Regions from separate parts of the Paenibacillus sp. TSA_86.1 genome, predicted to be linked through region 2. Evidence: riboswitches for the same ligand, from Rfam matches in the RefSeq annotation. Region 2 holds a riboswitch; each other region holds the start of a gene.

Region 1 (10,351 bases), on a different contig from region 2:
TCCAGGTTTTTCGGATTCGCTGTAATGTCCTGTTTAGTGGATGCGATGTTTGTATCATCTTTGAGGGTGATCAGACCTTTTTTCGCGAGCAGCAAAAGTGCACGTCCACCATTAGATGGGTCATTCGGAATAGCAACCTTGGCGCCATCTTTCAGTTCATCCAAGGATTTAATCTTTTTGGAGTAACCGCCAAAAGGCTCTACATGGACTGGAGTTACAGAAACCAGGTTAAAACCGCGCTCTTTGTTCTCGGTATCCAGGTACGGTTGATGCTGGAAGAAGTTTGCGTCCAGTTTCTTATCAGCCAACTGTTGGTTGGGTTGCACGTAGTCGTTAAACGTCACCACTTGCAAACGAATGCCCTGCGCTTCAAGCTCCGGTTTGATGCTTTCCAAAATTTCGGCATGCGGTGTAGGTGAAGCGCCGACTTTCAATTCTACAGTACGCGGAGCGCCTGCTTGGTTATCCGCACCGCTGTCTGATTTCTTGTTGTTGCCGCATGCTGCAAGCACTGCAATCATCATCAAACTGATTAGAATAATAGACCACTTTTTCATCTGTAAAACCCCTTCGCTTTGTATTTTTTCATCTATCTGTTATTTCCTGGTGAAATAAATGACCAGACGATCGCCAATCATCTGCAGAAGCTGAACCAGAATAATCATAGACACAACGGAAATGATCATGATCTCATTCTGATAACGATAGTATCCATAGTTAATGGCCAGTGTTCCCAGACCTCCACCGCCAACCATCCCCGCCATCGCCGTATAAGACACCAGCGTAACGATGGTAATCGTAACTCCGGCAAGCAAGCCAGGTAACGCCTCGGGCAGTAACACCCGTCTGACGATCTGTCCTGTGGACGCCCCCATTGCCTGTGCTGCTTCAATGACACCGCGATCCACTTCACGCAACGTATTCTCCACCAGACGTGCAAAATACGGAGCGGCCGAAATGACAAGCGGTGGAATGACACCAAGTACACCTGTCGCCGTACCCACAAGCGTACGTGTAAACGGAATAAGAGCAACAATTAATATGATGAAAGGTACAGATCGCAAAATATTAACAATGATCGATAAAATAACGTAGGTTATTCTTGATTTCGGTGAAGCCGAGCGGCCTGTCATAAACAGTATTACACCAAGCGGCAACCCCAGAATGACGGTAAACAAACCGGCAGCTGCTAAAATCTGCAGTGTCTCAATGGAAGCCGTGCCAACCTCTTCCCAGCGTACTTTGGAAAAATCCATTATCGCAACACCTCCACATCAAGTCCTTCTGCGGTTAGTTCAGACAAGGTCTGCTCCATCGCACGGGAGTCACCTTCGAAACGCACCGTCAGTTGACCATAAGGAACCTGTTTGATGGTAGAGATGGTGCCTTGCAATATAGCAAAATCCACACCTGTTTTGCGAACCGTTCTCGACAGAATCGCTTCATACGTTTTATCTCCGAGAAATGAAATCCTCACCAGCTTGGAGGATACACCTACTGGCAGCTCCGTTCCGGCATTCGCCAAAACCGTCTCTTCCAGTGCCAGTCCACCTTCGCTGTCACGTGAGACAAAATCTCTTGTAATCGCATGCTGCGGTTTCAAGAACACTTCCGTTACTGGCCCTTGTTCTACGATACCGCCTTGATGGATAACAGCCACTCGATCACAAATGTTCTGAATGACGTGCATCTCGTGAGTGATCAGCACAATGGTCAAGTTATACTTCTCGTTAATATCCAGCAACAGCTTCAGAATCGAATTCGTTGTCTGCGGGTCAAGTGCTGAAGTTGCTTCATCGCAGAGCAACACACTTGGATCACTTGCAAGCGCCCTCGCTATGCCTACCCGCTGCTTCTGTCCACCGGACAGCTGTGCCGGATATTTGCTGCTATGCTGCTCCAGACCCACCAGAGCCAGCATTTCCTTCACTTTGCGATCAATCGCATCCTTAGGTGTATTCACCAGTTTTAATGGAAAAGCGACATTGTCGTACACCGTTGCAGAAGACAGCAGATTAAAGTGCTGAAAGATCATCCCGATCTTGCGTCTTTGCTGCTGCAATTCGCCTTTGCTAAGCTCGGTCAGGTTCATACCATCCACCCAAACCTCCCCCTCCGTCGGGCGCTCAAGCAAATTGATACATCGAATCAAAGTACTTTTCCCCGCACCGGAGTGACCAATTACGCCGAATATTTCACCCTTCTGAATGCTCAGATCAAGGTTTGACAACGCAGTCGTTGCTTTGGCACGTCTGCCATATGTTTTGGTTAATCCAACCAGTTCAATCAATAGTACTGCTCCTTCCCCATCACCTACATATATCTTTACCCGAAGGAAGGGAAAACTCCCCTTTCTATGCAAAAAAGAACCCCTTTGCAGATACAAAGATGGCTCTTCACGTGAAATGACCTTCTCATCTGCCAAAATCATGCCACACATGATTCTGTAGGAATTAGCACCTAACACCTGCAATGAGAGGCATTATGCCATCATCACAGATCGGTTGCCGGGCTTCATCGGGCCTGTCCCTCCGCCACTCTCGATAAGAGAAATATAAAATTGTAGGTTTATATAGTTTCATGTAGTTCATCATGTATAATGACCGAACTGCATCAAATGCTGTATTATAGACAAGATTCCTTGTAAGTTTCGATCTGGAACTCAGTATAATTCAAAGTATTCCGATTTGTCAAATGGTATTATTTATTTCAAATACACGCATCCGTTTAACGTTTCATCATCTGTTTACGCCAGATTCGATTAATGTATCGATATGCCATATTCAGCGTCTCACAGACCATATCCACACCCTGCTGCATCTCCAGAAGATGCTGATCCAGATCCTCGAGCTTTACTTTTCCGCGCATCGTCTGATGTAACTGCCACAAGTCATCCTGCATCTCAGAGTTCATGTAGTGAATCTCCATATTACGTCTCTTGCGCAGTTTGCTCATCGGCTCCCGATAGGCTTCCTTAATCTTAATTAATTGCTGTGCCAATTCATGATGGTCGCGGTAATAATCAAATTGCCTTAGAACGGTATAATAGGAGAAATGAACCTTTGTTTTAGAGGTGTTTAATTGGAAAATCTCATTTAATACGGTACCTAATTTATCCAGAATAGCGAAACAACGAATAAATGCATCTTTGTAAAAATAAACGTACCGAGCATACTCCGCCTTTTCAGCAGAGCTCATATCTCCCGTAGAACCAGCTACCACTTTTCTGCGAAAATGGGCGGCTGCAAAATAACTCTGCTCCAGTTCATCCAACGAGGATATAAGTCCCTGCGTCCATACATACAATTTCCGATAATCGTGGTTCGGATCATGGTCTATATACATCTGTTTCTCAAAAGACTCGAGTGTGAACGCCATGGTATCCATAGCTTCCTTCAATTTCCCCTGATTCACTCGTGGCTTTTCTCCTAATAAAGTACGCAGCATAGATGGCCTCCTCTTTCCACTGATGAAGCAAAATATATGACTTCACAGCTGTTGAACAGCTGAAGATGCAGCTTAAGCCTATACTTAAGCAAAAATTTAGAAATAGCGTTCATCATTCGCTGATCAGGACAACTTGGTTTAGGTTGCCCTGCAACCTTCAACATCAAACAAAAGTCCACCTCTCCAATGATCTACATCACCGGATGGTGGACTTTCCAACATGGCCCAGCGCAGTTTCGGAACAATGCACTAACCTTTCTTGGTAAATACAAAATTCATAAGCTGTTTAGAAACGGTTCGCCGGACGGTGCAGCTTGTACACAAGGAAGCTCATGTACGTCAGAATACCAAACAGTATGGCAATGTCCAGCATATGTGCCAGCGCAACAAACATGTAAATTTCCGGACGGCTGATCGTCCACATCATGATCATACCGATGACCACTTGCATCAGGATCAAACCGACGGATAACACACCCAGTGTCCGCAATTCGCGATTATCCGGATGTTTACGATAAGCAAAATGTCCCAGGATCGCAATCACGATCACGAGCGACACCGCTGCCAGACGATGTGCAAAAGCAACAGCTACTCCGCCAGAGAGTTCTGGAACAATCTGTCCGTTACAGAGCGGGAATCCGGAACAACCGCCTGCTGAATTCGTATGGCTTACAAACGCCCCTGTGTATACGACCAGATACGTATAGATGGTTGAAAACCAGACCAGGTTGCGGAATCCTTTGCTGACGCGAGGATATTGATTCAGACGTTCCAAGCCGCCATGTTTCGCCTCCTGCCGAATGCCAAGAGCCATCATCAACGAGCTGGCGAAGGCAATAAGCGCGAATCCAAAGTGAAGCGCCATAACCGCTGAAGACTGCGAGAAAACAACGGCAAATGCACCCATGATTCCCTGAATGATCACAAATATAAGAGTGAGTAACGAGAATAATTGCAGATCACGACGCTGTTTGCCAAATCGTAAGAAAGCAACAAACGAGGCGATGGATAGCAGCCCTGCCAGTGCACTGACGGCACGGTGGGAGTATTCAATCAGTGAGGCCACAGTATGTGCTGGCACAAGCTTTCCGTTACACAAAGGCCATTCGGTTCCACAGCCAAGGCCTGATTCTGTTTTGGTCACAATTCCACCGCCAAAGGTAGCCAGAAACATGACGAGACAGGTTAATACGGTTAACCATTTAAATAGTGTTAAGTGCTTCAATTTTTTCTCACCCGCTGTTGGTTTAAGATGGCGAAGAAGTTCTTCGCTTGATAATCATGCTAAATTCATTCATTTCTTCACTGCTTGATGCAAAAAAAACAGTCCTTGCACCAGCTTGTTTGATAACATTGACACTAATTTCACAACTAAATTCATTATACCGGATAAAATCATCATTGACGCCGCGCTTTGTGACAAAATGTTAACGTCTGATAAAACTTTGACCCGGAGGTCATTATATTTGAATTTATTTATTTTCAATTTAATTATGTAAGCCTCGAACAAACTCGATAGCCTGAAACTCCTCATTAATCAGCTTAGGTTCGTCAAATTCACTCCTCAGCTGTCCGATTACAAAAAAACAAGGCTGTCTTAAGCCCAATTATGGCTCAACCGACAGCCTTGTGTTTGCATACCTTTTTCATAGTCTACCCTATCTTAGGTTAATTCATTCCTAGCTGAGTTTCGTCATTTCGCAGCTACGCGTATCTACAACTCGATTCAGCTCACCTTACTTGTGAATGGTGTTGTATACCTCAACCGCGCGATCCAGAAATTGCTCGATCTCTTCTCTCGACTTGCGCAGTTTGTTTACGTAACGCACTAATTCCCGTCCGTCTGTGTAGGCTACAAAACTGGGAATGCCCAGAATGTTTTGTTCCTGACTCACTGGTCCCACTTGATCTACGTCCACTTCAATCAATGTCAGCTCACGTTCATACTTCGTTTCCACCTCAGGCATAAACGGATCGATGTACTTGCAGTCCCCACACCAATCTGCCTTGAATACGGCTACCGTCAAACGTGGGGATTGAATCGCCACATCAAATTCCGGTTTGGATGTAATCTGTTCCATTTGTCACATCTCCCTTTCTGTACCTTGTCTACATCTAAGTGAAGCAAATTGGTGATTGGAAGTCAAATGTTCGGCGCATACTTAGAATAACCACAAGTTCTGGCTCATCAAACACAGTTTTTCATGAAAGGATGTTCCATTCATGACTTCCACCAGAAGCGACTCTTCGGAAACGCATCACCAGGGTTCCATTATGCAGATCGTTCGCTCCATTCCCGGAGCAGCCCTGGAAGTATGGCGCGGCAAACAGGCTGCCTGGCATGCTTCCTCCCAGCTCAGACACCCTTCACGTGACCTGAACTGGAACGCAGATACTGCTGCTGCTCTGCAGGCTGAAGTAGAGCGGTTAATACCTGTAGCAGGCAAATCATCTCCTACGCGCAACATTCACGCACAAAGTGCACTGGTCTGTGAGGAGGATTGTATCATTCTCGAAGAAATTAAAAACTTAACGCAGCAGCACAATCGCAGTAATGTGACCCGCACCGCTGCTTATCTGGAATGTTATGAACAGTACCCCGAACTGCACTGGGCTCTGCTGGCGCACATGGTATCTCGCAACGGCGGATATCATATGACCGACTTACAGAGCGACCTGATGCATAATCTGCAAAATCAGGAGGACCGCGAGCATATGTATCGCCTGCTGGAGCGGTGCAATGCCCTTATTTTTCAAGATGCATATCCTCAGTTGCAGCTGTATATGCACAGCCGGCGGCTTGGGCGAAGTTGCTTCCATCTGTTGTCCCACTTTCACGTATCGGCGTTTATGACACCGTTCTGGGAACGCTTTTGGCTGGAACGATGCAGTTCCATACTCAGTGTGGCCTTAATTATTAATGAGCAGAACTATATTGAGAGCCGGGTGGTACAGCATCCGTATTTTCAAAAAGAGGTGCTCTCCAAGCCTGCTTTTCATCTGCATAATCTGGCTGGCCTGAACCACATCGTTTTTCCTCTTGGACAAGGAGGCGGACTCGCCGGGCGGGTCATCGAACATTTTGGCAAATTAAATGAACGTATCCAGTTCGGCAAAGGACTGTATGCCTTGTTATTCGGTGCCCAGCAAGTGCTCCAGCAAGTACTGGAGTTCGCACGAACTGTACCTCACCGCGGCTCAAGAGCGGAATATTGGCCAGGCCTGTTTACCAAGCACCACGAGGGGCCAAGAGACCGTAACCTGTATACGGAAGCTTTACTGAACGAAGAATGGTTGCCGGAAGGTCATCGTCTGTACTCTCCCGAGTTACTTACCGTCTGGGGTGACACACCCTATGAGCCGATTACAAGGCATGACTGGCTTGAGACGAGAGATTGCCTTGGATACCTGACCTCGCCACGCAGACCTTGGCTGTTTGAAATGAGTCATGAGCATCGGTACGGTATGTTAAAGACAGCGCTCGCCCATGATGTACAAGCAATTACCCACTAATCGACGGCAGAGTCATACAACGACATGGATCAAAAACAATCCAAGCACTCGCCACTGCAAGACCAATGCAAAGATAACATTCACCGTCACGGAAGCCAGCTCCTTATGCAATAACAATAAAAAAAAGCGCCGTCCGCCACCAGAGCAGACCGCGCTTTTTTTTCCTAAACTTATCCCCGTTGTCCAGCACCGCGTTGCAGACGCATAAGTGGACGAAGAATTTTTTGCAGAATTCGCGGATAACTACCCAGCTCGTCCTTACGCAAGACACGAAGCACAACCATCAGAACGAGGTATACCACAACGACCAGCACCCCAACGACCATACAGGTTAACAGGAACGCCACCCGTGCAGGCAAGAATGCACCGAAGATTTGATTCCCCGCCCAGTTGGTCGCAAACCCGACAGCTCCTGCCAGAAGCACGGTAAGAATAAATCCAAGCCAGCGATCTCCCATAATCGAGAAATCCACAATTTTGCGCAACACACGCAGGTTCAGATACGTGATGACCAGGAAACACAACGCAGTTGCAATGATAATCCCGTATATGCCAAAGATCGGCGCCAAAATGAGACTCGCAATCAACTTCACGATAATACCTGCCGCTACACTGATCATCGTAATTCTTGGTTTTCCCACCCCAAGTAAAATGGAGTTCGTTGTCATCATTGTAATCTGGAAAATGGTACCGAACGTCAGCAGCGTAATAATCGGCGTTCCGTCCAGACTACTGAACAGCAATCCGTTTACCGAATAAGCCGCTGCACACAATGCAATCACAATCGGCATCCCGGTCAGGATGGAAATACGCATTGCCAGGGTAACCTGATTTTTCAGATGCAACTCATCCTTGCGGGCAAATGCTGCCGAAATAACTGGCACAAGGGACTGACTGAGGGCAATCGCCAGAATAGGCGGAATTCCCGCAATACTTTGAGCTTTCGCACCGAGAATCGCCAGTACGCCTGTTGCTTCGCCCAGACCGATCCGTCCACTAAGCAGCGGAACAACGAGGGAAGAATCGATAAAATTAATTGCCGGAACAGCAAGTGAAGATAAAACGATCGGAATCGATAATTTGAAAATATCCGTATATATACCACGCATCGGAAGCTGCTCCGCACGCTCATAGTGAAGCTGTGCCGCGCGATCAGTCTTGCGCTGCTTCAATGTGAAATACAACATCACGGAGAAGGCGCCGATACTACCAAAAACACCACCGAAGGATGCCCCGGCTGCAATCGTCTGATCATCGTAGTTCCATTGTAACATCACATAGGCTACCAGAATCGCTATACCTACGCGTGCAAACTGCTCTACGATCTGCGAGATACCGCCTGCCGTCATATTACCGCGTCCCTGGAAATAACCACGCATCATCGCGATCGCCGGGAAAAGCAACAAGGCCGGAGCCAGCGCCCGAATGGCACTTACCGATTCCGGTACTTTGGAAATATGGGTAGCATAGAACGGTGCCGCGAGCCATAACAGAACAGACATGACCACGCCGGCCACCGCCGCGAAGATCAGGGCTGCACGGTATATCTGCTGTGCTTCACCCGCGCGCCCGAGCGCGTAGCGTTCCGAAACCATTTTACTCAGCGTACTCGGTATACCCGCCGTTGCAACAGTTAACAGCATTAAATACACCGTGTTGGAGATTGTGAATGATGCGTTACCGATATCTCCGAGGATATGCTCAAGCGGCACGCGCTGCACCAGACCAAGCACCCTTGCAATCAGTGCGGCAGCAGCCAGGATGAGCGTACCCTTAATGAATGTTTCCTTCTTAGACAAACGAATTCCCCTTCTTTCCCCCACACCGGATCTCTCTCCGGCCCTAAGCTATTCCTGACACCTATGCGAATCGAACCACCCAAATAATGAATAACACAATCATTACGAGTTGCAAAATAATTTTCATCACCGTGCTGGTAAACAGCCCGACAACAGAGCCAAATCCAACTTTGGATGCTTTGGAAGGCGATGAACCGCCGATCAACTCTCCGATAAATGCACCGATGAATGGCCCCAGGACAAGTCCAAAGGCCGGAATCACAAACGGGCCAATGATCACACCAATGGTACTTAGCGTTGTTGATAGCTTGGAACCGCCGAACTTTTTGACACCCCAAGCACTCACCACGTAATCCGCCACGAATAGCACTACCACGATCAGAATCTGGATAATCCAGAACCAGACCCCAAACGGATCAAAGCTGAAGAACCAGCCGTAGACCAGAAACGCGAAGAAAATCGCGATTGCACCAGGCAGAATCGGATACACCGTACCTGCCATACCTACTGCAAACAGCAGTACAATTAAAATCCAGCCAACGGTTGCGAGCAACGTTTACTCCCCCTTCAAAATATGTTCACGAATCAGATGGGCAATGCCATCCTCATTGTTGCTTCCAATAATTAAATCGGCCGCTTCCTTAACCTGCTCCTGTGCATTACCCATTGCCACACCCAGACCGACCGCTTCAATCACAGCGAGATCGTTCAGACTATCGCCTACAGCGACCACCTCAGTCATCTCGATACCCAGCAGCTGGCACACTTCGGCTACACCAGTAGCTTTGGATACATTCTCCGGGTTTACTTCAATGTTCACAGGAGAGGAATTGGTCATTTGCAGGCCGCCCATCTCTTGTAGTTCCATCATGATCTGATGACGAATCGCATCGTCCTCGGTGGTGAATCCGAATTTCAGCCACTCCAAACCTTCGATGTTATCCGTCCAACGATCCCGGTTATACAGTTCTTCCACGGAGTATGCCCAGTACCAGCTGTTATACTTCTCCCCGATCTCATGCATTTTACGGATCAGATCCGGATCCATCAGATGACGCATGTGAAGCTCATGTGGAGCTTTCCAGACCTCACTGCCGTTGACGGTTACCATTGGTGTTTCCAGTCCAAGCTGCACCGCATATGGCATAGCGTGGTATACTGCTCTTCCTGTAGACAGGCACACATGCACCCCGCGGCGGATCGCAATCTGTATCCACTTGGCCGTATCCTGTGTAATTTCATGATTATCATTGAGCAATGTGCCGTCCATATCCAGGGCGAGCAGTTTATACTTCAGTTCACTCATGCTGTAAATCCTCCTCCAGTATTTCTCTCTTTCTCTTAAACAACAAGATCGCCCGGTATCCGCCAATGGCGGACGCCCCGGACGTCGCAACTAACGCCATTTTACCACAGATCATGCATATGCAACAAAATAACCCGTATTCGAATCTTTGACACTGTATTTCAGCTTTTATTTGAAATTCACGAACGCCAAAAACCGCCTGCGAAGCAGACGGTCTCTTGAATCAACTGATTTGTGCAAGTCCAAGTTAAAGGTACAAGTCATGCATAAAGTGATATGTCACTCC
Region 2 (10,351 bases):
CGCAGCAAATTGCAGGAATTACTCGCAGGTTATGTGCAGCACCCTTCTCTTCATGCTGGAATTGAAGAGTATGTTGTCCCACCAGGTCTGGGAGATAATGCTGGTTTGTGTGGTTCACTGGCACTGGCAAAATTAGCTTTGTTAAAATAAACGCTTCAGGGATTGACGAATTTTACCAGTGTGGTATGATATGAGTAACAGCATAGTACGGTTAATGAGGAAGCACCTCTCTTGCAATGATTTTGCAGGAGGGGTGCTTTTTTGTGCTGCCTGGACACAGCGACAGAGAGTACTTTTGTTAATCGGACAGGCTGTAACGCCAAAGGAGGGAACAAACAATGGAAGTCATTTTCATGAACAAATTATCCAGAGTGTCAGAGCAGAATGAGGAAATTGCTCAGTTATGGATTGGTGAGGAGGAGAATATCTGGCATCTGGGATGGAGTCAGTATGAGGCAGGCGATCGAGAGGATACGATGTGGTACGAAGGAACTTCATGGGAGGAATTGCTACATATTTATCGTCATCAGCTTGCGATGCAGATGAGCGAAGGCTATCGTCCATTGATGCATGGGTTATATCATGAAAATGAGGATGTGAAGCTGCGCAGTTATGCAGGTCAACGTCTGTATTGTTTTAGTGAATTGTACGGAAACGAGCCATTATATGAGGAGTTGTGCACATGGCGCAGACAAAAAGCGGCTTCGGATCGAAAGGCTCCTTATTTTGTGGCAACGAATCGTCTGTTGCGTCTAATCAGCGCTTTTATTCCACATACAATGGACGAACTGATGCAGCTACCGGGTGTTGGTGAGAGTAAAGCAGCAGAATACGGGCTGGAATGGCTAGAAATGACAAGTGGGATCGAACGGTCAAGACCCTTCCCGCTGGACTGGGTGTACACCGTACTGAACGAAGAAGAATACGAAAGCTGGTTATACAAGCAAAAAGAGCAGAAATACAAGCAGGAACTGGATAAATTCATCACACGTAAACATGTGCTGGAAGGAATGAAAGAAGGACAAACCTTGGAAGCAATCGTGACTCGATCAGGATTATCCCGCCGGGAATTAATCGAACTGCTGGAGATGCTGGATCTGGAAGGCTATGATACGGATTCTTTGCTGGATGTAGAATTGGCTGTAATGCCTGAAATTGAACAAGAGGCGGTATGGAATGCATATGAGGAGTTGGGAGACACGTTTCTGAAGCCAGTGTTACATAAAGTGTATGGAGGAGAGCGTCCCGAAGGAGGAAGCCTGGAGCAAGTATATGAACGGTTACGTATGATTCGTATTCGTTTTCGCAGACATGTTGAAACCGAGCGTAATGCAGGTTAGTGGAGAAGGATGCTGAAGTAAAAAGACGAAGCTGTTCCTGTGAAGGAGCGCTTCGTCTTTTTCAATGAATAGTATGACATTGCGGATATATCGGGAATGTCAGATCCAATCTTTTTTACGGAAAATGAAGAACATAGTCAGACCTAGTGTGACCATCAGGCCAATAACCGCATAATAACTATATTTCCAGTGCAATTCAGGCATGTTATCAAAGTTCATCCCGTATATTCCCGTAATCACGGTCAACGGCATGAACACCGTGGTGATGGCGGTAAACACCCGCATGATTTCATTGGCCCGGTTGGCAATACTGGACTGATAGGCTTCTCGCAAGTTGCCCATCAGATCGCGGTATGTTTCGAACGTTTCCGATATTTTTACGGCGTTCTCATAGATGTCACTGAAGTATTTCTGCAGCTGATCATCAATGAGACGCAGATCTTTTTTGTTCAGTGTGTTGATGACCTCTTTTTGAGGACCCAGTACCTTTTTTAGCCACAAAATTTCGCTTCGCAGACCGATAATCTCACTCAGGTGTGACTTTTTGGTATGCATCAGGATGTCTTCCTCAAGCTTCTCAATTCGCGCCTCAATTCGATCTCCAACGGTAAAGTAATTATCTACGATCAAGTCAACCAGCAGGTAAAGCAGGCGATCAGGGCTGCTGATCTCCTGTTCCCAGAGAATAGGCTTCAATGTACGTAATTCGCTGATTTTTTGTTTGGTAACCGTGATGATAAAATGTCTGCCGAGAAAGAGATTGAGTGCTCTCAGGAAAATTTCTTCATCATCAAAACGAATGCTATTAATAACGATAAAATAATGGTTCTCATAAATTTCAATCTTCGGACGCTGCTCCTCATCACTCAAGCAGTCCTCCACAGCCAGATCATGCATGGAAAAGAGCGGCTGAAGTACAGCCAGATCGTCCACGTCCGCATCAATCCAGTAAAATCCTTCCGTTGGTGGAGTCAGCGCTTGCTGAATGTCATCCACCGGGATAAATACACCATTGTTAACCAACCGGATTTTCATGTTATCTACTCCTTCTGCACCCGCCATCTTGGCGGATTTCATCATTAATATGGGCGCAAAAGAACAGATCAGCCGGTCGGCAGCGGAGCCTGATAATCAGGGCTGTACTGCGTTCATCAATCTATAATCAAACGGAAGAAACGTCCCGTTGCCGACATGCTGATGTCAATTCTCTATGCAGTTGTTCGGAATTCGACTGCCAGTTGGGCCTCGGGTCGCCATCCATTTAATATGTCACCTCTCACATAAGGGTTTATAAACACTTGTATAGTATACCGCTGGTCCAGAGTGCTTTCAAGCGCAAAAATGTGTCTATTTCGCGCTCTGAGGCAGTGTATGAAAACAGAGGATGAACGGTTCCGAGTGCAAGCCCAAATCAAACAACTGGTTCTTGACGTGAGGGCGGTAATGTTTTAAAGTAAAAGTTAATATATTTGAATTATAATTGAATACAGCGAAATCTTATCAAGAGTAGGTGGAGGGACCAGCCCGATGAAACCCGGCAACCGGCGAATAACGCACGGTGCTAATTCTTGCAGCGACCAAGCACCCTTGTGGTGCTGTTGTAACTGAGAGATGAGAGAGGCGCATATCTGTTTACATATGACCTTTCTCGGAATCCGAGAGAGGTCTTTGTCATATGCCCCAACTTCTCAGAACGTGATTTTTGTACCCAATGCGACCTATGAAAAAGGAGGAGTCGACTCACCATGCCAATTAAAATTCCGGATACACTGCCAGCAAAAGAAGTGCTTGAAGGGGAGAATATTTTCGTCATGGACGAATCATCTGCGTACAAGCAGGATATTCGACCGTTACGCATAGCCATACTGAATCTGATGCCTACAAAGGAAACGACCGAAACGCAATTGCTGCGTCTGGTGGGTAACACACCGATTCAAGTCGATGTTGTGCTGGTGCATCCCAAATCGCACACGTCCAAGAACACATCCCAGGAATATTTAGATCTATTTTACAAAACGTTTGATGAAATCCGGCACCGTCGTTTTGACGGTATGATCATTACCGGTGCACCGGTGGAGCAAATGGATTTTGAGGATGTGAACTATTGGGAAGAGATTCAGGAAATTTTTGAATGGACCAAAACCAACGTGACCTCAACGATGCATATATGTTGGGCATCACAGGCAGGTTTATACCACCATTTTGATGTACCCAAAGTTCCTCTGGATGAAAAGTGTTTTGGCGTATTTCCACATACAACGAACAAATCTCATGTTGCATTGATGCGCGGGTTTGATGAAGTTTTCAACGTTCCACACTCCCGCCATACCGAGGTAAGACGCGAGGATATCGAGAAAAACGATATACTTGAGATCTTGGCAGAGTCCGAAGAAGCAGGGGTATTCCTGGTTGCGACCAAGGATGGGAAGCAAATTTTTGCGACAGGACATGCCGAGTATGATCCATTTTCATTAAAATGGGAATATGATCGTGATGTTGCCAAGGGATTGGATATCGCGCTGCCGAAGAATTATTATCCAAATGATGATCCATCCCGTGTACCTCCAGCTACATGGCGTGCGCATGCTAACTTATTATTCTCTAACTGGCTCAATTACTATGTGTATCAGGAAACGCCTTACGATATTGGCCCACAAATCTAATCGAGATTACAGGAGGATACAGTAATGGATGATAACAAGTTGAAAATGGAAAGCCGTCTAGCTCAAATTGGGTCCATCAATGAACCGGTAACAGGTGCTGTTAACTTTCCGATCTATCAATCCACGGCGTTTCGTCACCCGAAGCTGGGACAAAGCACGGGGTTTGACTACATTCGTACAACAAATCCAACACGTAAAGTGCTTGAGGAAGCAGCAGCGGCGCTTGAGTCAGGAGATGCAGGCTTTGCCTGTAGCTCAGGTATGGCAGCGCTACAAACGATCTTTGCTTTGTTCAGTCAAGGGGATCATCTGATCGTTTCTCTTGACCTGTATGGCGGTACGTATCGTCTGCTTGAACGGATTTTGTCCCGGTTTGGTGTAACGGCAAGTTATGTGGATACCAATGATCTTGCAGCACTGGAGAACATCCGTCAGCCGAATACAAAGGCCATATTCATCGAGACACCAACGAATCCACTCATGATGATTACAGATGTGGAAGCCGTTGCTTCCTGGGCAAAAACGCACAACCTGCTGACCATTGTGGACAATACGCTTCTAACCCCATTCTTCCAACGTCCGATTGAACTCGGAGCCGACATTATCATTCATAGTGCGACCAAATATCTGGGTGGACATAATGATGTGCTCGCTGGATTAATTATTACCAAAGGTGAGGCCCTATCTGCAGAGATGGCATTCCTTCATAACTCCATTGGAGCCGTGTTATCGCCAAGTGATTCCTATCAATTAATGAAAGGCATGAAAACGCTGGCTCTACGCATGGAACGTCATGAGTATAACGCACTCACCATTGCGAAATTCCTGTTGGAACATCCGGCCGTTGCCGAGGTATTTCATCCGGGGTTGTCCGATCATCCTGGATATGAGATTCAGCAGAAGCAATCCTCCGGTAATACAGGTATTTTCTCATTCAAAGTGAAGGATGCACGCTATGTAGAACCATTGCTGCGCCATATCGAGTTAATTGCATTTGCTGAAAGTCTCGGGGGTGTAGAATCACTCATGACGTATCCAGCAGTGCAAACTCACGCGGATATTCCACTTGAGATTCGTGACGCGGTTGGAGTGGATGATCGCCTGCTCCGATTCTCGGTAGGCATCGAACATGCGGAAGATTTGATTGCCGATCTGAATCATGCGCTACTGGAAGCACAGCAGGAAGTTGAAGGAGGCGTAACCTCATGAGTGAGTCGAACAACAATAAGCCTAATTCGCCCGAACTAAAGTTTGATACCAAGTTGCTTCATTTTGGGGATGAGATTGATAAAACAACAGGTGCTTCAAGTGTACCGATCTATCAGGCGTCCACTTTCCATCACTTTGATATCTTTAATCCGCCGCAACATGATTACAGCCGTTCAGGTAACCCTACCCGTCAGGCACTCGAAGATTACATTGCGCTTCTTGAAGGCGGGGTTCGCGGATTTGCGTATTCGTCAGGAATGTCTGCAATATCCAGTGTGTTCATGATGTTCTCCGCAGGAGATCACGTGATTGTAACGGAGGATGTTTACGGAGGAACGTACCGCCTGCTGACAACTATACTAAGCCGGATGCAGATTGAGACTACTTTTGTGGACATGACTGACATTGAACAAGTCAAAGCAGCACTTAAGCCTAACACCAAGGCTGTGTATATGGAGACACCCTCCAACCCGACCTTGAAGATTACGGATATTGCGGCTGTGACATCCTGGTCTAAGGAAAACGATTTGATTACAATTTTGGATAATACATTTATGACACCGTACTATCAGCGTCCGATTGAGCTTGGCGTAGATATCGTTGTACATAGTGCTACGAAGTTTCTCGGCGGTCACAGTGATGTGTTGGCAGGTTTGGCTGTTGCGCGTACAGATGAACTGGGCAGACAGTTGAAACAGTTGCAAAATGGACTTGGCACTGTTCTGGGAGCTCAGGAATCCTGGCTGCTGATGCGAGGCATGAAGACACTTGGCGCAAGGATGGCTCATAGTGAACAGAGTACAGCCAAACTGGCTGCTTGGCTCAACGAGCGTCAGGATATAACCGCTGTGTATTACCCTGGACTTGCGGATCATCCGGGTCGTGAGGCACATGAGCGCCAGTCTACAGGGTACGGAGCGGTTGTATCGTTTGACGTAGGTTCAGGGGATCGTGCAAAAGCCCTTCTGAATCAGGTGAAACTGCCCATTGTTGCAGTAAGTCTGGGAGCAGTCGAAAGTATTCTTTCGTACCCTACGATGATGTCTCATGCGGCTATGCCGGCAGAGGTTCGACACGAGCGCGGAATTACCGATGGGTTACTGCGTTTCTCCGTAGGGCTTGAGGATATTGATGATTTGATTGCCGATCTTGAGCAGGCTTTGCAGGCAACTTTATAAGTTGAACGAAATTTAAATGATTTCATATGTCAAAATTTTAAGTGATTTTTGAAGCACCTTTTAATAAGGTGCTTTTTTTCACATGTAACCTGTGTTACGATATGTGGAGTACAGAAATGCGATGTTGCAGCCAGGACTTGCTTTTACAAACAAGCCGGGACGGATTGTCGTATTATTTTCTCTTTACGAGGGAGGCTTTTTACGATGAGTACGGTAGACCGTATCTTAGATAAAGCCCTTCGGGGCGAACGTTTGGACTTGGAAGACACGATTCAGTTATTTGAATCCGACGAAGTGGATAAAATCGGGGCAGCTGCCAATGTGATCATGAAACGTATGCACCCTGAACCATACAGAACATTTGTCATTGGGCGTAACGTCAACTACACGAATGTGTGCGACGTATACTGCCGTTTTTGTGCTTTTTACCGCAGACCCGGGTCAGAAGAAGGGTATGTTCTTCCGGATGAAGTGATTTTCCAGAAGATTAAGGAAACGGAAGATGTCGACGGAACCGAGATTCTGATGCAGGGCGGAACGAACCCGAATCTGCCTTTCAGCTATTACACGGATTTGTTGAAGGCAATCAAGGAACGTTTCCCGAATATTACGATGCACTCCTTCTCACCAGCTGAGATTATGAAAATGGTTGAAGTATCCGATGGTCTTACGCTGGAAGAGGTTGTACGTGCCATTCATGAGGCGGGACTGGATTCCCTGCCTGGTGGTGGAGCAGAGATTCTTGATGACCGTACACGCCGCAAAATAAGCCGTCTGAAAGGCTCATGGCGCGACTGGATGGATGTTATGCAGACTGCTCACCGGATCGGGATGAATACAACTGCTACAATGGTGATTGGTCTGGGTGAATCCATGGAAGAGCGTGCGCTGCATCTGATGCGTGTGCGTGAAGCACAGGATGAGTGCATTGCCAATAAGTATGATTCCGAAGGCTTCCTCGCCTTTATTCCGTGGACATTCCAGCCGGACAATACCAACCTGAAGCTGGAGCGTCAGACTCCACAGGAGTATCTGAAAACGGTAGCGATTAGCCGTCTGGTACTGGATAATATCAAAAACATTCAATCGTCCTGGGTTACCATGGGACCTGAAATTGGCAAGAAATCGCTCGAATTCGGCTGTAATGACTTCGGCAGCACGATGATTGAAGAGAACGTTGTATCCTCCGCAGGAGCAACGTACAAAGTAAATATTGAATCCATTCTTCGTCTGATTCGGGAGTCCGGTTACATTCCGGCACAGCGTAATACCCGTTACGATATTCTGCGTATGTTTGATGAAGAGAGCATTGTGCCTAAAGATTTCGTAATGCAGAACTAATATTTTACATTTATAGCTATTATGAGTTTGTATTCGAATACCATTATGTAAAATGAATAGTAACTCGTTCCGCAAAATTAGGGATGAAGCAGGTCAAACCTGTTTTGTCCCTTTTTGCCGTGCGTGTATAGTTCAGGCACACGTTATCTTATTACAGTGTCAACCGTAGTGAAGTAGTTTGTTGTCCGTTTACTCAGGAACAGAGATCATCAAACAGTACATATTACGCATTTAACGATATGTTATATTGATTTTTAACTGATACAATGAAGGGACAGTTGTGTAGTCAAACCTGCTGGGAGGAACGAAACGATGAAAAGAAGAAAACTTGGAAAGACAGCACTGGACGTATCTGTTTTAAGTTTTGGCGCATCCTCACTGGGTTCTGTATTTCGTGATATTGACCGGAACGAAGGCATCCGTACCGTTCATGCAGCGATCGATGCAGGCATGAATTATATAGACGTGTCGCCATACTACGGTTTAACCAAGGCGGAGACAGTACTTGGTGAAGCGATCCGAAGTTTGCCGCGCAGCTCTTATATGTTATCTACCAAAGCCGGACGTTATGGCGAAAACGAGTTTGATTTTTCACGCAAGCGTATTCTGGATAGTGTGCAAGAAAGCTTGGCAAGGCTGCATACCGACTATCTAGATATTTTATTTTTGCATGATATTGAGTTTGTGGCTCCTGAGATTATCATTGAGGAAGCTTTTCCGACGCTTTTAGAACTGAAAGAGCAGGGTGTGATTCGTTATGCCGGAATCTGCGGGTTGCCACTGCCTTTATTTGAAAAGATGCTGCCTCAGCTGGATGCGGATGCGATTATCTCCTATTGTCATTATGCTTTGAATGATACGTCGTTGGTGTCGCTCTTGCCATTGCTTGAGGAAAAAGGGGTTGGACTTGTAAACGCTTCCCCGCTCTCAATGGGACTGTTAAGTACACGCGGAACGCCAGACTGGCATCCAGCAGGTGACCGGGTGAAAGAGCTGTGCTTGAAGGCTGCACGTTTCTGTGAGGAACAAGGCAGTAATATTGCGAAGCTGGCTGTGCAATTTTCTACAGCGAATGAACAAATACCGACGACACTCGTAAGCAGTGCAAGTCAGCAAAATATTATTAATAATGCGGCTTGGGTTGAGGAGCCTTTGGATCAGCAGCTATTGGAAGAGGTACTGCGTATTCTGGCTCCATTAAACAATGAAACATGGCCGAGCGGACGAGCCGAATATAACGTGCACAGCAATATAAGGTCCGATGCATCTAAGGGGGATCAAGGATGAGAGCTATCGTATGTGAAGAAATTGATCGTTTGGTGCTTAAGGAGTTGCCACAGCCGGTAAGAGCTGAAGGAGAAGCGTTGGTCGCTATTCAGCGAATCGGCATCTGCGGTACGGATTTACATGCCTATAAAGGTAATCAGCCGTTTTTTACGTATCCTCGCATACTTGGTCATGAACTTGCAGGCATCATTGAAGAGATTGGTCCTAATGAGGCTGGTTTACAGCCAGGAGATCAAGTTAGCATTATTCCTTATCTGCATTGCGGGCACTGTATTGCTTGTCGTTCAGGTAAGACAAACTGTTGTGCATCCATGCAGGTTATGGGTGTACATATTGACGGAGGTATGAGAGAACACATCACAGTACCTGTCTCTCATCTGTTGAAAGCGGAGGGATTAACACTGGACGAGACAGCCATGGTTGAACCGCTTAGCATTGGGGCGCATGCCGTTCGCCGAGCTGCACTGCAACCAGGGGAGCGTGTTGTTGTTATTGGCGCCGGACCCATTGGACTTGGTGTAATGGCCTTTGCCAAAGAAGCAGGTGCGTATGTCATTGCGGTGGATCGCAATCTGGACAGGCTGCAACTAAGCCGAACCTGGGCTGGGGTAGATGAGACGGTGCAGGCGGACGAACAGGCTTTGCAGCGAGTATCCGAGATCACTGGTGGTGATTATGCGACGGCTGTATTTGATGCGACAGGTAATGTGCATTCTATGAATGGCGCTATTCCGTATGTGGCACATGGGGGACAGTTGATTTTTGTTGGGCTAGTGAAGGCGGATATTACGTTTCATGATCCCGAATTTCACAAACGTGAGATGAGTATGTTGGGCAGCCGGAATGCAACGCGTGAAGATTTTGAACAAGTGCTCTCGACGTTGCGTGACAGAAAACTAAGCATGGATGGTTACATCACACATCGAGCACCATTTGATGAGCTGCCAAACGCGATGGATAATTGGTTGTTACCAGAATCGCAAGTGGTCAAAGCCATTGTAGAATTATAATTCTTATAATGTAAGGGTTAATTGAAGAAACGCTCTCTTCCGAGGCGATGAGCACATGGAATCCAATCCATCGGCTCATCGGGGATGAGAGCGTTTTGTATTTGTTTTGCTAGTTATTTTTCTGGATTCGATACAATACCTGCATGGGGGTCAATATGCCGAACAATAGACTTTAACCAGATCATCTCCAGAAAGTGTACTTCGTAATAAAGGGTCCCGGGGATCTGTCCGATCCAGGCTTCCGTCCCGGCGATTGGAGAAGTCTCAAGTGTAGGGTCGAGCTTCCCTGGTTCCCTGCGCAGGCGATTGCGTACAGCTTTTTC
Region 3 (10,351 bases), on a different contig from region 2:
GTCAACGATTTTATCTTATGTTCCGAAGTGGACGATATGGGCACAGGCATTTATGGTTTTTATTGTACCTATTCTTATGTTTGTGACTACAAACTGGATTCATGCGGCAATTAAGCGGGGAAGCTTCTCTCGCAAAAAGAAAATGAATCCTTCGCCTAAGGACATTTCACCGGCTGAAGCTGGCGTCGGCTCAGGGACGGAAACCGGGCACTACGCCAATATCAAGCTGACCGGAATACACACGACAGATTTGATTACGGTGCGAGAGACTTTTGGCAAAAATGCAGATGTACATATTCGAGAATTCACGATTCGAGGAACCAATACGAGAGCGGCAATCCTGTATACGGAAGGACTTACGGATACGGATTTGATTGACAAATATCTAATTGAACCTCTCATGATTAAGGGTATACCCGAACTCAAACAGGAAAGTTTTCTTCATCCTGAACAAGCAGACTTCCTGTCCACGTATCTGAAGAATCAAATCCTTCCCGTCAGTCAGATTCAAGAGACAGAATCTCTTCAGGAGCTTGCCTTAGGTGTATTGGTTGGTAAAAATGGTCTGTTGGTAGATGGCTTGCCAGGGGCTATGCTGATTGGAACCTCCAGGTTAAAGACTCGTGGGGTGGATGAACCCTTGTCTGAAGGTTTACTTCGCGGACCACGAATTGGGTTTACGGAGGAACTGAGTGATAATACGGGCATTTTACGGCGCTATGGCAGCGATCAGAGTCTATTTATAGAAAAGCTTGAAGTGGGCAAACGGATCAAAAAGGACTTGGCGATCGCTTATATTCAGGATATTGCCGATCCTAAACTCGTAGCCGGGGTTTTGAAACGGGTGAAGAGCATCGATATGGACACGATGCTGGAATCGGGTTATGTCGAACAGCTGATTGAAGATAATGCACTGAGCCCTTTTCAGCAAATTCTGAATACGGAAAGGCCCGACCGCGTGATCGGTGCTTTATTGGAAGGCCGAGTCGCTATTTTGCTAGACGGAACTCCCTTTGTTCTTGTCGTGCCAGTCACATTCAGCATGTTGCTGCAGTCTCCAGAAGATTACTATGAACGCTGGATTCCAAGCACATTTCTCCGGATTCTACGTTTTATGTCGGCGATGTTAGCCTTACTTGCTCCGGCGCTATATATATCCTTCATTTCGTTCCATCCGGGTCTGATTCCGACCAAGCTGGTGTTAACGATTATTGAAACGCGCTCGGGTGTGCCCTTTCCTTCGATTATTGAGGCTCTGATTATGGAGCTGTCCATTGAGATTCTAAGGGAAGCGGGCATTCGTCTACCCAAACCTATCGGACCTGCGATGGGGATCGTCGGAGGTCTCATCATCGGTCAGGCAGCAGTACAGGCAGGTATTATCAGCCAGTTCCTGGTCATTGTTGTGGCAGTCACAGCCATTTCGTCCTTCACCATTCCGGTATATAGTGCAGGGCTGACCTTGCGATTGCTGCGCTTTGCCGCAATGTTCAGTGCTGCGGTAATGGGTTTGTACGGCGTGGTTATGTTTTTCTTGTTGATGTGTACACACCTTGCAAGGCTTTCCAGTTTCGGGGTGCCATATATTGCGCCAGCAGTTCCATACCACGTGAGCGATTGGAAGGATTTTGTCATCCGAGCTCCGCTGAACATGATGAGAAGACGTCCGGACATGATGAATCCCATCGATGAAGACCGGAAGGAATAATGTAGTTCGAAGTGAAATTTCGTGCAGAGCAGAGTAGTTCCGCGTCGTTCAAAATAGTACCGTATAGTTCCATACAATTCCGTACAATCCACAGAAGTCTGGAGGTGTTATGAAGTGAATGACTCCCAAGTAAAAATTAGCACCACACAAGCTGTGGTCATTATTGTCAATTACATGCTTGGTGCAGGCATATTGACACTGCCTCGGACAACCAGCAAAGCGGTTGGCACACCGGACGTTTGGATTTCCATCATCCTGTCCGGACTAATCATTACGGGGGTTGGAATTATTCTAGTGACCTTGTGCCGACGATTCCCGGAAAAAACCGTTTTCCAATTCACTCGGGAGATTACGGGGCGTTGGATTGCTTACATACTGGGCTGTGCCAATATTTTATATTTTATGGTGATTGCCGCCTTCGAAATTCGAGTAATGGCTGATGTTACTGGAATGTATCTGCTGGAACGTACCCCTACTTGGGCGATTGTGATGGTGTTTATGTGGATTGGCATTTATCTGATTTCTGGCGGACTTGCAGTCATCGTTCGTGTGTTCGAGATCATTTTGCCGATTACGTTAATTATATTTGTAATGGAAATTTTGCTGAGTAATCAGTTGTTTGAGATCAGCAACCTGAGACCTGTGCTCGGGGAGGGGATCATGCCTGTCATTAATGGTTTAAAGCCTTCCTTGCTTTCATATACAGGTTATGAAGTGATGCTTGTCATTACGGCCTATATGCAAAATCCGAAAAAAAGCAATAAAGCGATGACTTGGGGGCTGGGGATATCTACAGCGATTTACCTGATTACTGTTGTGATGGTTGTGGGCAGTCTATCTCTTGATGGAATTAAAACGAGAACTTGGCCAACGCTGGACCTCGTACGAAGTTTTGAGATTCAGGGTTTGATCTTTGAACGCTTCGAATCCTTGTTGTTGGTGATATGGATTTTGCAGATTTTCTCGACTTTTGCCATCACCCATTACTGTGCTTCGGTTGGCATCCGTGATCTGTTTAAAGCCAAGAAGATGCGAACAATCATGTACGTGCTTCTGCCATTCATCTATCTAACGGCCATGATCCCCAAAAATGTATATGAAACATTTGCCCTCGGTGACATGCTGGGTAATGTTTCTGTCGTTTTGTTTGCCATTATGCCTCTGGTATTGCTGCTGCTGAGCATTATTCGTAAAAAAGGAGGTAAACACGCATGATTTCACTTCGGTTGTGGCTTCGTATCATCTGTGCGTTACTGATTCTTAGCCTCATTTCAGGATGCTGGAGCAGCCGGGAGATTGAAGATTTAAGTCTGTATGTTGGTCTCGGAATTGATGTCGGTCAAGAAACAAAATTTGAAAAAAAAATAGCTGCCCAGGGAGGGAACTACCCCAAAGAGAACAACGTCACCGCAACTGTTCAGATTGCTCCAGGGAAATCGAGTAGTCAGCAGAGCGATGAGGGAGGGTCACCTTCTTCTGGAAAATCATCCTACTCCAATGAACAACTTACCGGGGATTCGTTGCTTCAAATATTTCGTCAGTTTTCCTTGCGCCGAGATCGTCCGCTCATTGGACATCATCTGAAAGTGATCGTCATTTCCAAAGATATTGCTAAAAAGTATGGACTACAACAGTTGCTTGATTTTGTGCTGCGGGATAACGATATTCGCCCCAATTGCCTTGTGCTGATTAGCCATCACCGTGCGCTGGATGTACTCACTTCAAAAGATCCTTCCCGGATTCCGGCCTTTTATCTTACGGGAATCACAAATAATTCGTATATATCCAATAAGATACTGGAGCCTGTCTCGCTTGCCAAACTGGATGCGGAGATGCAGTCTGGCTCCAGCTTTCTACTTCAAAACGTGTTGAATGCGGACGGTGAGGATAAGTTTTCCGGGGGCAGCATCTTTAAAGCGAAAACAACGAAATTTATCGGGGAGCTTAACCAGACCGACCTGGAAGCATTATCTTGGATTATGCCTAAGGAACATGGTGGGGTCATCAAAACATATAGCAAAGAAGGCTTCACAATTCTCTATGAAATCAAGAAAAAGACCACAAAAATTATTCCGAAGGTGGTTCACGGCGACATTTCATTCCATGTCAAGGCAGAATCCGAGGGTTGGTTAATGGAGGATTGGCGTACCCCTGAAAAAGAAGAGAAGGGTGCATATCTGAAGGAACTGGAGAAGGATTTCGCCAAAATCGTAGATCAACAGATTGATCAAATGCTCTATAAACTTCAGCATACGTACAAAGCTGACGTTGCCGGTTTTCGGGATAGCATCCGAATCCATTATCCAAAAACGTGGAAAAAAGTAAAAGATAACTGGGATGAAGTATTTGCGACGGTACCTATTACGTATGAGATTAAAACGAGTATTGTGAATCCGGGATCTTCCACAGAGTAGTCGATACTCCCCAACCGGAATGCTTAATGTGTTAACTTGGCACCATGGGGTGTTGAAAGCTTTGCTTGAGTCAGACGTAGTGTTTATTTAAATGTTGACACATCAGGCAGCAGTCGATATAGTTATACAAAATCATTTTCTTATCCAGAGAGGTGGAGGGACTGGCCCTTAGAAACCTCAGCAACAGATCTGAAGGATACTGTGCTAATTCCAGCGGGTGAAAGCCTGATAGATAGGAGCGTTTGTTTTTATTTGTCAGTAGTGGCGCACTCTTCGGGAAGAGTGGGTCTTTTTTGTTTGTTCTGGATGAAGGAGCGGGGAGCAGGTTATATGGAGAATAGCAACGATAAAGGTCAATTTCAGCGAAAAATGCAAACCAGGCATGTGGTCATGCTCTCTCTTGGAGGCGTCATTGGAACAGGTCTGTTCCTTAGCTCGGGGTATACCATCCAGCAGGCTGGACCACTTGGTACGATTCTGTCCTATCTGATTGGTGCATTGGTGGTGTATCTGGTGATGCTCTGTCTTGGCGAACTGTCAGTACATATGCCAGAGACGGGTGCATTCCATAGTTACGCAGCCAAATATATAGGACCAGCTACAGGATACACCGTAGCCTGGTTATATTGGCTTACGTGGACCGTGGCACTGGGTTCGGAATTCACAGCCGCCGGGTTGCTCATGCAGCGCTGGTTTCCATCCGTGAACGTGTGGATCTGGAGTGCGTTATTTGCGCTGATGATTTTCCTCTTTAATGCATTCACGGTAAAACTGTTTGCAGAATCAGAATTTTGGTTTTCTTTGGTGAAGGTGATGACGATTGTGCTCTTTATCATTCTCGGTGGTGCTGCAATGTTTGGCATTATTCCAATGGCGGATGCGGAACCAGCTCCGTTCTTCTCCAACATTACAGCGTCAGGGTGGTTCCCATATGGAGCCACTGCGATTTTCATGACGATGCTGGCTGTCAATTTTGCCTTTTCAGGTACAGAACTAATTGGTATTGCCGCAGGGGAAACGGAAAATCCGGAGAAAACGATCCCGAAAGCGATCCATACCACGTTGTGGCGTTTAATCATTTTCTTTATTGGTACAATTGTCATCCTGTCTGCTCTTCTGCCGATGTCGGATGCGAGTGTGCTGGAAAGTCCGTTTGTGGCGGTCATGGAGCGGATCGGTGTTCCGTATGCGGCAGATGTAATGAACTTTGTTATTTTAACAGCGATACTTTCAGCAGCTAACTCGGGGCTATATGCTTCCTCACGGATGCTCTGGTCATTGGCGGATAAAAAAACCATCTCCCCATGGTTTGCTCGTCTGACCAAACGAGGTGTGCCATTCAATGCGCTTGTGCTTAGTATGGCTGGTGGTGCACTGGCTTTACTGTCCAGCATCATTGCGCCAGGGACGGTTTATATTACGCTCGTCTCCATCTCGGGTCTTGCTGTAGTGGTCGTGTGGATGAGCATCAGCGTGTCTCAATACATGTTTCGTAGACAGTATCTGCGGGAAGGACATAACGTGAAAGACCTGGTTTATCGAACGCCATTATATCCAATCGTACCTATCGTTTCATTTGTATTGTGCCTTGCATCCTGCATTGGTATAGCTTTTGACCCAACACAACGGATTGCTTTATACTGTGGTATTCCATTCATTATTTTGTGTTATATCGTGTATTATTGGACGGATCGTACGAAGAAGAAAAGAGGGCTGACTTCATGATTCAACGTGAGCAAACGAATGATATCAATGCAATACAGCACATTCTGGACAAGTATCCTGTTATGATTCTGGATGGTGCACTGGCGACGGAACTTGAACAGCATGGCTGTGATCTGGATGACCCGCTCTGGTCTGCACGTGTGCTGCTGGAGAACCCGGATGTTATTGTGAAGGTGCATGCCGATTATTTCCGTGCAGGGGCAGACTGTGCAATCACCTCCAGCTATCAGGCCACGGTGGAGGGCTTCCGCAAGCGTAGCATTGGAGAAGAGGCTGCACTGGATCTGATTCGCAAAACAGTAGAACTGGCTGCCAAAGCGAGAGATGAAGTGTGGGCAGAAGTGCAGAGAGCCACAGCAGGTGGAGAGGGTTCAACAGGACAGCCTACGGAGGCGACATCGAAACATGCCGAGAATGAGGAGAACGAGCAGAGTGAAAATCGTACAAGTGAGCACACTGGTGAGGAGAAGCTGCGTCGTCCGCGGCCTGTCGTTGCGGGCTCTGTTGGTCCATACGGTGCCTATCTGGCCGACGGTTCCGAATATGTGGGACATTATGGCGTCTCGGATGAGACACTTGCTGCATTTCACCGTCCGCGCATGGCTGCGCTTATCGAAGCAGGAGCTGACATTTTAGCGTTTGAAACGATTCCTTCCTTGCAAGAGGCTCGGGTTCTTGTAGAGTTGCTTAAGGAGTTTCCTGATGCTCATGCGTGGCTTTCTTTTTCTTTAAAAGACGGGACAAGCATCAGCGAGGGAACATCGCTTGAAGTATGCACACAGACCTTCGGCTCTGTGCCGCAGATTGCGGCAATCGGCCTGAACTGCGCTCCGATGGAAGTGGTCACGGAAGCCATCGGTATTCTTCGCCAAGGTAGCGATAAAGCAGTGATCGTCTACCCGAATTCAGGCGAGATCTACGATGCCGAGACCAAAACATGGAGCGGCCAAGGCTCTTGTGGCAGTATGAAGGATGCATCGGAACAATGGATTGCTGCTGGTGCGCAGATTATTGGCGGATGCTGCCGGACAACACCACATCAGATTAGCGAGCTGGCGAAGAAGTGGCGGGGCTAGAAGATTTAATGTAGGGTTGTATCCTGAAAAGCTTAATAAATATCTGTAAAAAAGCCCTCACTGATCCATGACTGGATTGGTGGGGGCTTTCAGTTTAACTCAGGATTAACATATGTTTTTTGATATGTTATTTACTTAATTGTGTGCTAACTAAGGTACGACCTTTGTTGTTTATGAGGTACAGACCTGTTGTGTTATGCAGATACAGAGCTTCATTATCAAGATCAAATTCGCCATTTTTATACACGTGTAAAATGTTCAGGTTATTTGTGTCCATAATAATACGTTCTTCTTTGTCATTCTTGACGGATAGAAACATAAAACTTGTGGCATCCAAAGCCATATGAATACGTCCTCCTGGCAGGTATGGCTTCTCCGCAATTAATCTACCTGAAGATGAATATAGCTTGATTCGTTTATTTTTAACGTCTTTATATAAAAAACGATCTTCCATAGCATAAAGCTCGGTTGAGTATTCATTATAAGGAAGTTGTTTGGTCCAGTTAAGTTGTCCTGTGCTGTTGTACCCTTTAAGCGTCATCGTATTTTTGTACATATTATAATGCAGGAATGTGCCGTCAGATAGCCTCCTAATTCTGTTGTAGCCTTTACTGCCAGCAATCGTTTTAATTTTTTTCCCGGTTGTCAGGCTAATCAAGTACAGATCGGGATGATCTCCAAATTTACTGCCGACAATCACGTCTCCATCAATCTGGTACATAAAATATGGAGCTTTTAACTTTTTGCTTAACTTTCCTTTGGTATCGTAATAGTAGAGGGTACTGCTTTTATTATCGCCGGATCTCCAAAACAAATATAAACTTCCATTTTCGCCCGGACTGGCTGCCTCAGCCCCGTCTCGTCTCCACTCTTCTGGCGCCCCTGGCAAAGCAGTTGTCCATATGACTCGACCTGTTGCTACATGCTTGGCACTCACTTGATTATTTTTTAAAATGAATATATATCCATCATTAGAAAGTTTGTACTCGTTGTCCGTTGGCATCGACCAGAGGAGTTTCCCTGTTTTGGCATCAACACTATCGATATAATAGTCATTATTCTTACCTGCTTTATTGATGAGCAGGCTCTCATTCCCCGTAGCATCTATAACTTTCTTCATTGAATATGAGGTTGTGCTATTCTTTCCACCGTTGGTCATATCATATTCCCATTGAGGTTGTAGAAGATCTTGAGCGAGAGTAGGCTCAGACGGGATAACAAGGAAGAAGCACAGGCTGGTTATGAGCCAAAAGTTAATTCGCTTAAATTTCAAGATTGGTAGACTCCTTATGTAATTTTCTTTTCATTTTGTACCTATTCCATAGTTATCTTTGTGATGGGGTTAAATTTAATCCGGACCTACCGTTGTATTTTTGTTGTACAAAGAAATTAACTCCTTTTCCATAGTATGGAGCCAGTCTATCATATCTGAATTGCAAGGTATATAGGACTATTCCTCTCTCCTGCATATCAAAAAAAATGTAGAAAAAAGTCATAACTTTATGTGTTTATGATAAAAAGAGAAGCTGCACATAAGGTGCAGCCTCGGTCGAGAAGTACAACTATTTAACTTACACATGTTCCAGATCATCGATCGGTTCATGCTGTCTGGATTTTTGGTACTCTGCTGGAGCCACGCCGAAGTGTGCACGGAACACCCGATGGAAGTAGGAGTAGCTGGCAAAACCGCAGGACTCGGCAATATGCTCTAGTGTCATCTCGCTGTATTTCATACGCTCCAGTGCCGCATTCAGTCGGATTTCGATAGCATACTGGATCATGGTCTGATTATAGTGTTCTTTGAATAAACGCACGGCACGCGAGAGGCTGAGTCCGGCATAACGGGCGGCTTCCTCCAGCTTGAACGTAACGGTGGCATGTTCTTCGATAAAACGCTTCAGCTTAAGTGCCGAAGATACAGCCCGGTCGGTCTGAATATTTTCCGTAATCGCCCGGTCAATGTACAGGCATAGCCCCCGCAGCAGAGCGTCCTTCAGCTCCGTATTTTCCTCCAGCGGCCCACGTCGTTTCTCCAGCAGCATATTGCGCCACAGGCTGATCAGTTTATCATCCAGACCAATACGGCTTACAATCGGACGCTGCTGACGTTTCCACCATTTTTCAATCCAGGCGCCTTCACAGAACAGATAATAGTCCCCGCTGGACAATCGTCCTTCCTTATGCGGTTCATCCACGACGAGACGGTAATCATCCCCGGGTTTTAACAAAAGCAAATCACCGCTGGTCATGCGGAATTCCTCTTCCTGTACGTATACTTTGCACGAGCCTTCCGTCTGCAAGCGGAACAGATAGGTGGATAGCTCGCCTTTCATATTATGGGTGAATGCCTTGTAGTGATAGGAGTAGTCACAGATCAGTACGGATGTGTCCAAAGTTTCCAACGTTGTACGCCCCCAAACATTCAATCCTGTCTTATCAGCGGAATTATAGGACCGCCAGCAAGCAGCCCTATAACTGAGTTCACGGATTAAATCAGGATGGAAATAAAATTTGATCAGATAGTTCATGTTTCGATTATATTGTATATGTTCATTTTAGCCTGTTTTGCGTTAGGATGATACCAGATAGAGCAATGTAAGCAAATTTGAGAGCAGAGGAGTATCTGTCATGAAAAAATTGAACATTGGTTTGCAACTTTTTACACTTCGCGATGAAACGGCAGCAGATTTTCGGGGTACACTGCGCAAAGTAGCCGCGCTTGGATACGAAGGGGTTGAATTTGCCGGATATGGCGACATTCCAGCAGAGGAAATGAAAGCGTTATTAGACGAGCTTGGCCTAAAAGGTTTCAGCAGCCACGTGTCCCTTCATGCGATGCGCGAAGACCTGCAGAAACAAATTGATTACCTGAAAACCATTGGTGCACAATATATGATCTGTCCTTATCTGATGCCGGAGGATCGCCCGGACAATGCAGAAGGCTGGACAAAACTTTTTGATGAATTGCAGCAGTACGGAGCCGAAGCAGCAAAACAAGGTTTGATCTTTGGTTACCACAACCATGATTTTGAATTCCATGGTCAAGTTGGAGATGCCAATGCTTTTGATGCGATGTTTGCTCAAACCACACCTGAAGCAGTACAGGTGGAAATGGACGTATGTTGGGTGCAATTTGCCGGACAAAATCCGATCGAGTATATTAATAAATATGCGGGCCGTTTGCCGCTGCTTCACTTGAAAGATTTCAGCAAAGACGAACAGGGTCAGATGAAAACACTGGAGCTGGGACAAGGCGAAGTGGATCTGCCAGCTGTAATTGAAAGTGCAACAAATGCAGGCGTAGAGTGGCTGATCGTGGAACAGGATGTATGTCAGAACCCTCCGCTTGAGAGCGTAGAGAACAGCCACAACTGGCTGAAACAAAACTACCTGAACCAGTTCTAAGAGTCCAACTTCTGTAGACTTAA

What was found. Region 2 has a riboswitch for S-adenosylmethionine ahead of metA (homoserine O-acetyltransferase MetA). Riboswitches for the same ligand answer to the same signal wherever they lie in the genome.
Region 1: another riboswitch for S-adenosylmethionine. It lies ahead of ACUTVW_RS18650 (methionine ABC transporter ATP-binding protein); the one in region 2 lies ahead of metA (homoserine O-acetyltransferase MetA).
Region 3: another riboswitch for S-adenosylmethionine. It lies ahead of mmuP (S-methylmethionine permease); the one in region 2 lies ahead of metA (homoserine O-acetyltransferase MetA).

What each region holds. Positions count from the first base shown of each region.
Region 1 is NZ_JBQZGE010000010.1:107,098-117,448, reverse strand. Features, by position in the region: gene ACUTVW_RS18660 (MetQ/NlpA family ABC transporter substrate-binding protein) at 1-557, opposite strand, end outside; gene ACUTVW_RS18655 (methionine ABC transporter permease) at 597-1,256, opposite strand; gene ACUTVW_RS18650 (methionine ABC transporter ATP-binding protein) at 1,256-2,290, opposite strand; SAM riboswitch class I at 2,412-2,550, opposite strand; gene ACUTVW_RS18645 (Cthe_2314 family HEPN domain-containing protein) at 2,728-3,447, opposite strand; gene ACUTVW_RS18640 (COX15/CtaA family protein) at 3,734-4,672, opposite strand; gene ACUTVW_RS18635 (thioredoxin family protein) at 5,184-5,528, opposite strand; gene ACUTVW_RS18630 (DUF2515 family protein) at 5,671-6,960, shown strand; gene ACUTVW_RS18625 (putative polysaccharide biosynthesis protein) at 7,131-8,759, opposite strand; gene ACUTVW_RS18620 (DUF456 domain-containing protein) at 8,821-9,261, opposite strand; gene ACUTVW_RS18615 (Cof-type HAD-IIB family hydrolase) at 9,316-10,065, opposite strand.
Region 2 is NZ_JBQZGE010000001.1:781,357-791,707, forward strand. Features, by position in the region: gene ACUTVW_RS03660 (ROK family protein) at 1-150, shown strand, start outside; gene ACUTVW_RS03665 (HRDC domain-containing protein) at 339-1,340, shown strand; gene corA (magnesium/cobalt transporter CorA) at 1,440-2,375, opposite strand; SAM riboswitch class I at 2,835-2,958, shown strand; gene metA (homoserine O-acetyltransferase MetA) at 3,086-4,003, shown strand; gene ACUTVW_RS03680 (aminotransferase class I/II-fold pyridoxal phosphate-dependent enzyme) at 4,028-5,212, shown strand; gene ACUTVW_RS03685 (trans-sulfuration enzyme family protein) at 5,209-6,390, shown strand; gene mqnC (cyclic dehypoxanthinyl futalosine synthase) at 6,595-7,731, shown strand; gene ACUTVW_RS03695 (aldo/keto reductase) at 8,044-9,018, shown strand; gene ACUTVW_RS03700 (zinc-binding alcohol dehydrogenase family protein) at 9,015-10,028, shown strand; gene ACUTVW_RS03705 (YitT family protein) at 10,142-10,351, opposite strand, start outside.
Region 3 is NZ_JBQZGE010000025.1:30,861-41,211, forward strand. Features, by position in the region: gene ACUTVW_RS26225 (spore germination protein) at 1-1,708, shown strand, start outside; gene ACUTVW_RS26230 (GerAB/ArcD/ProY family transporter) at 1,823-2,923, shown strand; gene ACUTVW_RS26235 (Ger(x)C family spore germination protein) at 2,920-4,122, shown strand; SAM riboswitch class I at 4,260-4,361, shown strand; gene mmuP (S-methylmethionine permease) at 4,453-5,847, shown strand; gene mmuM (homocysteine S-methyltransferase) at 5,844-6,923, shown strand; gene ACUTVW_RS26250 (outer membrane protein assembly factor BamB family protein) at 7,051-8,196, opposite strand; gene ACUTVW_RS26255 (helix-turn-helix domain-containing protein) at 8,495-9,316, opposite strand; gene ACUTVW_RS26260 (sugar phosphate isomerase/epimerase family protein) at 9,552-10,328, shown strand.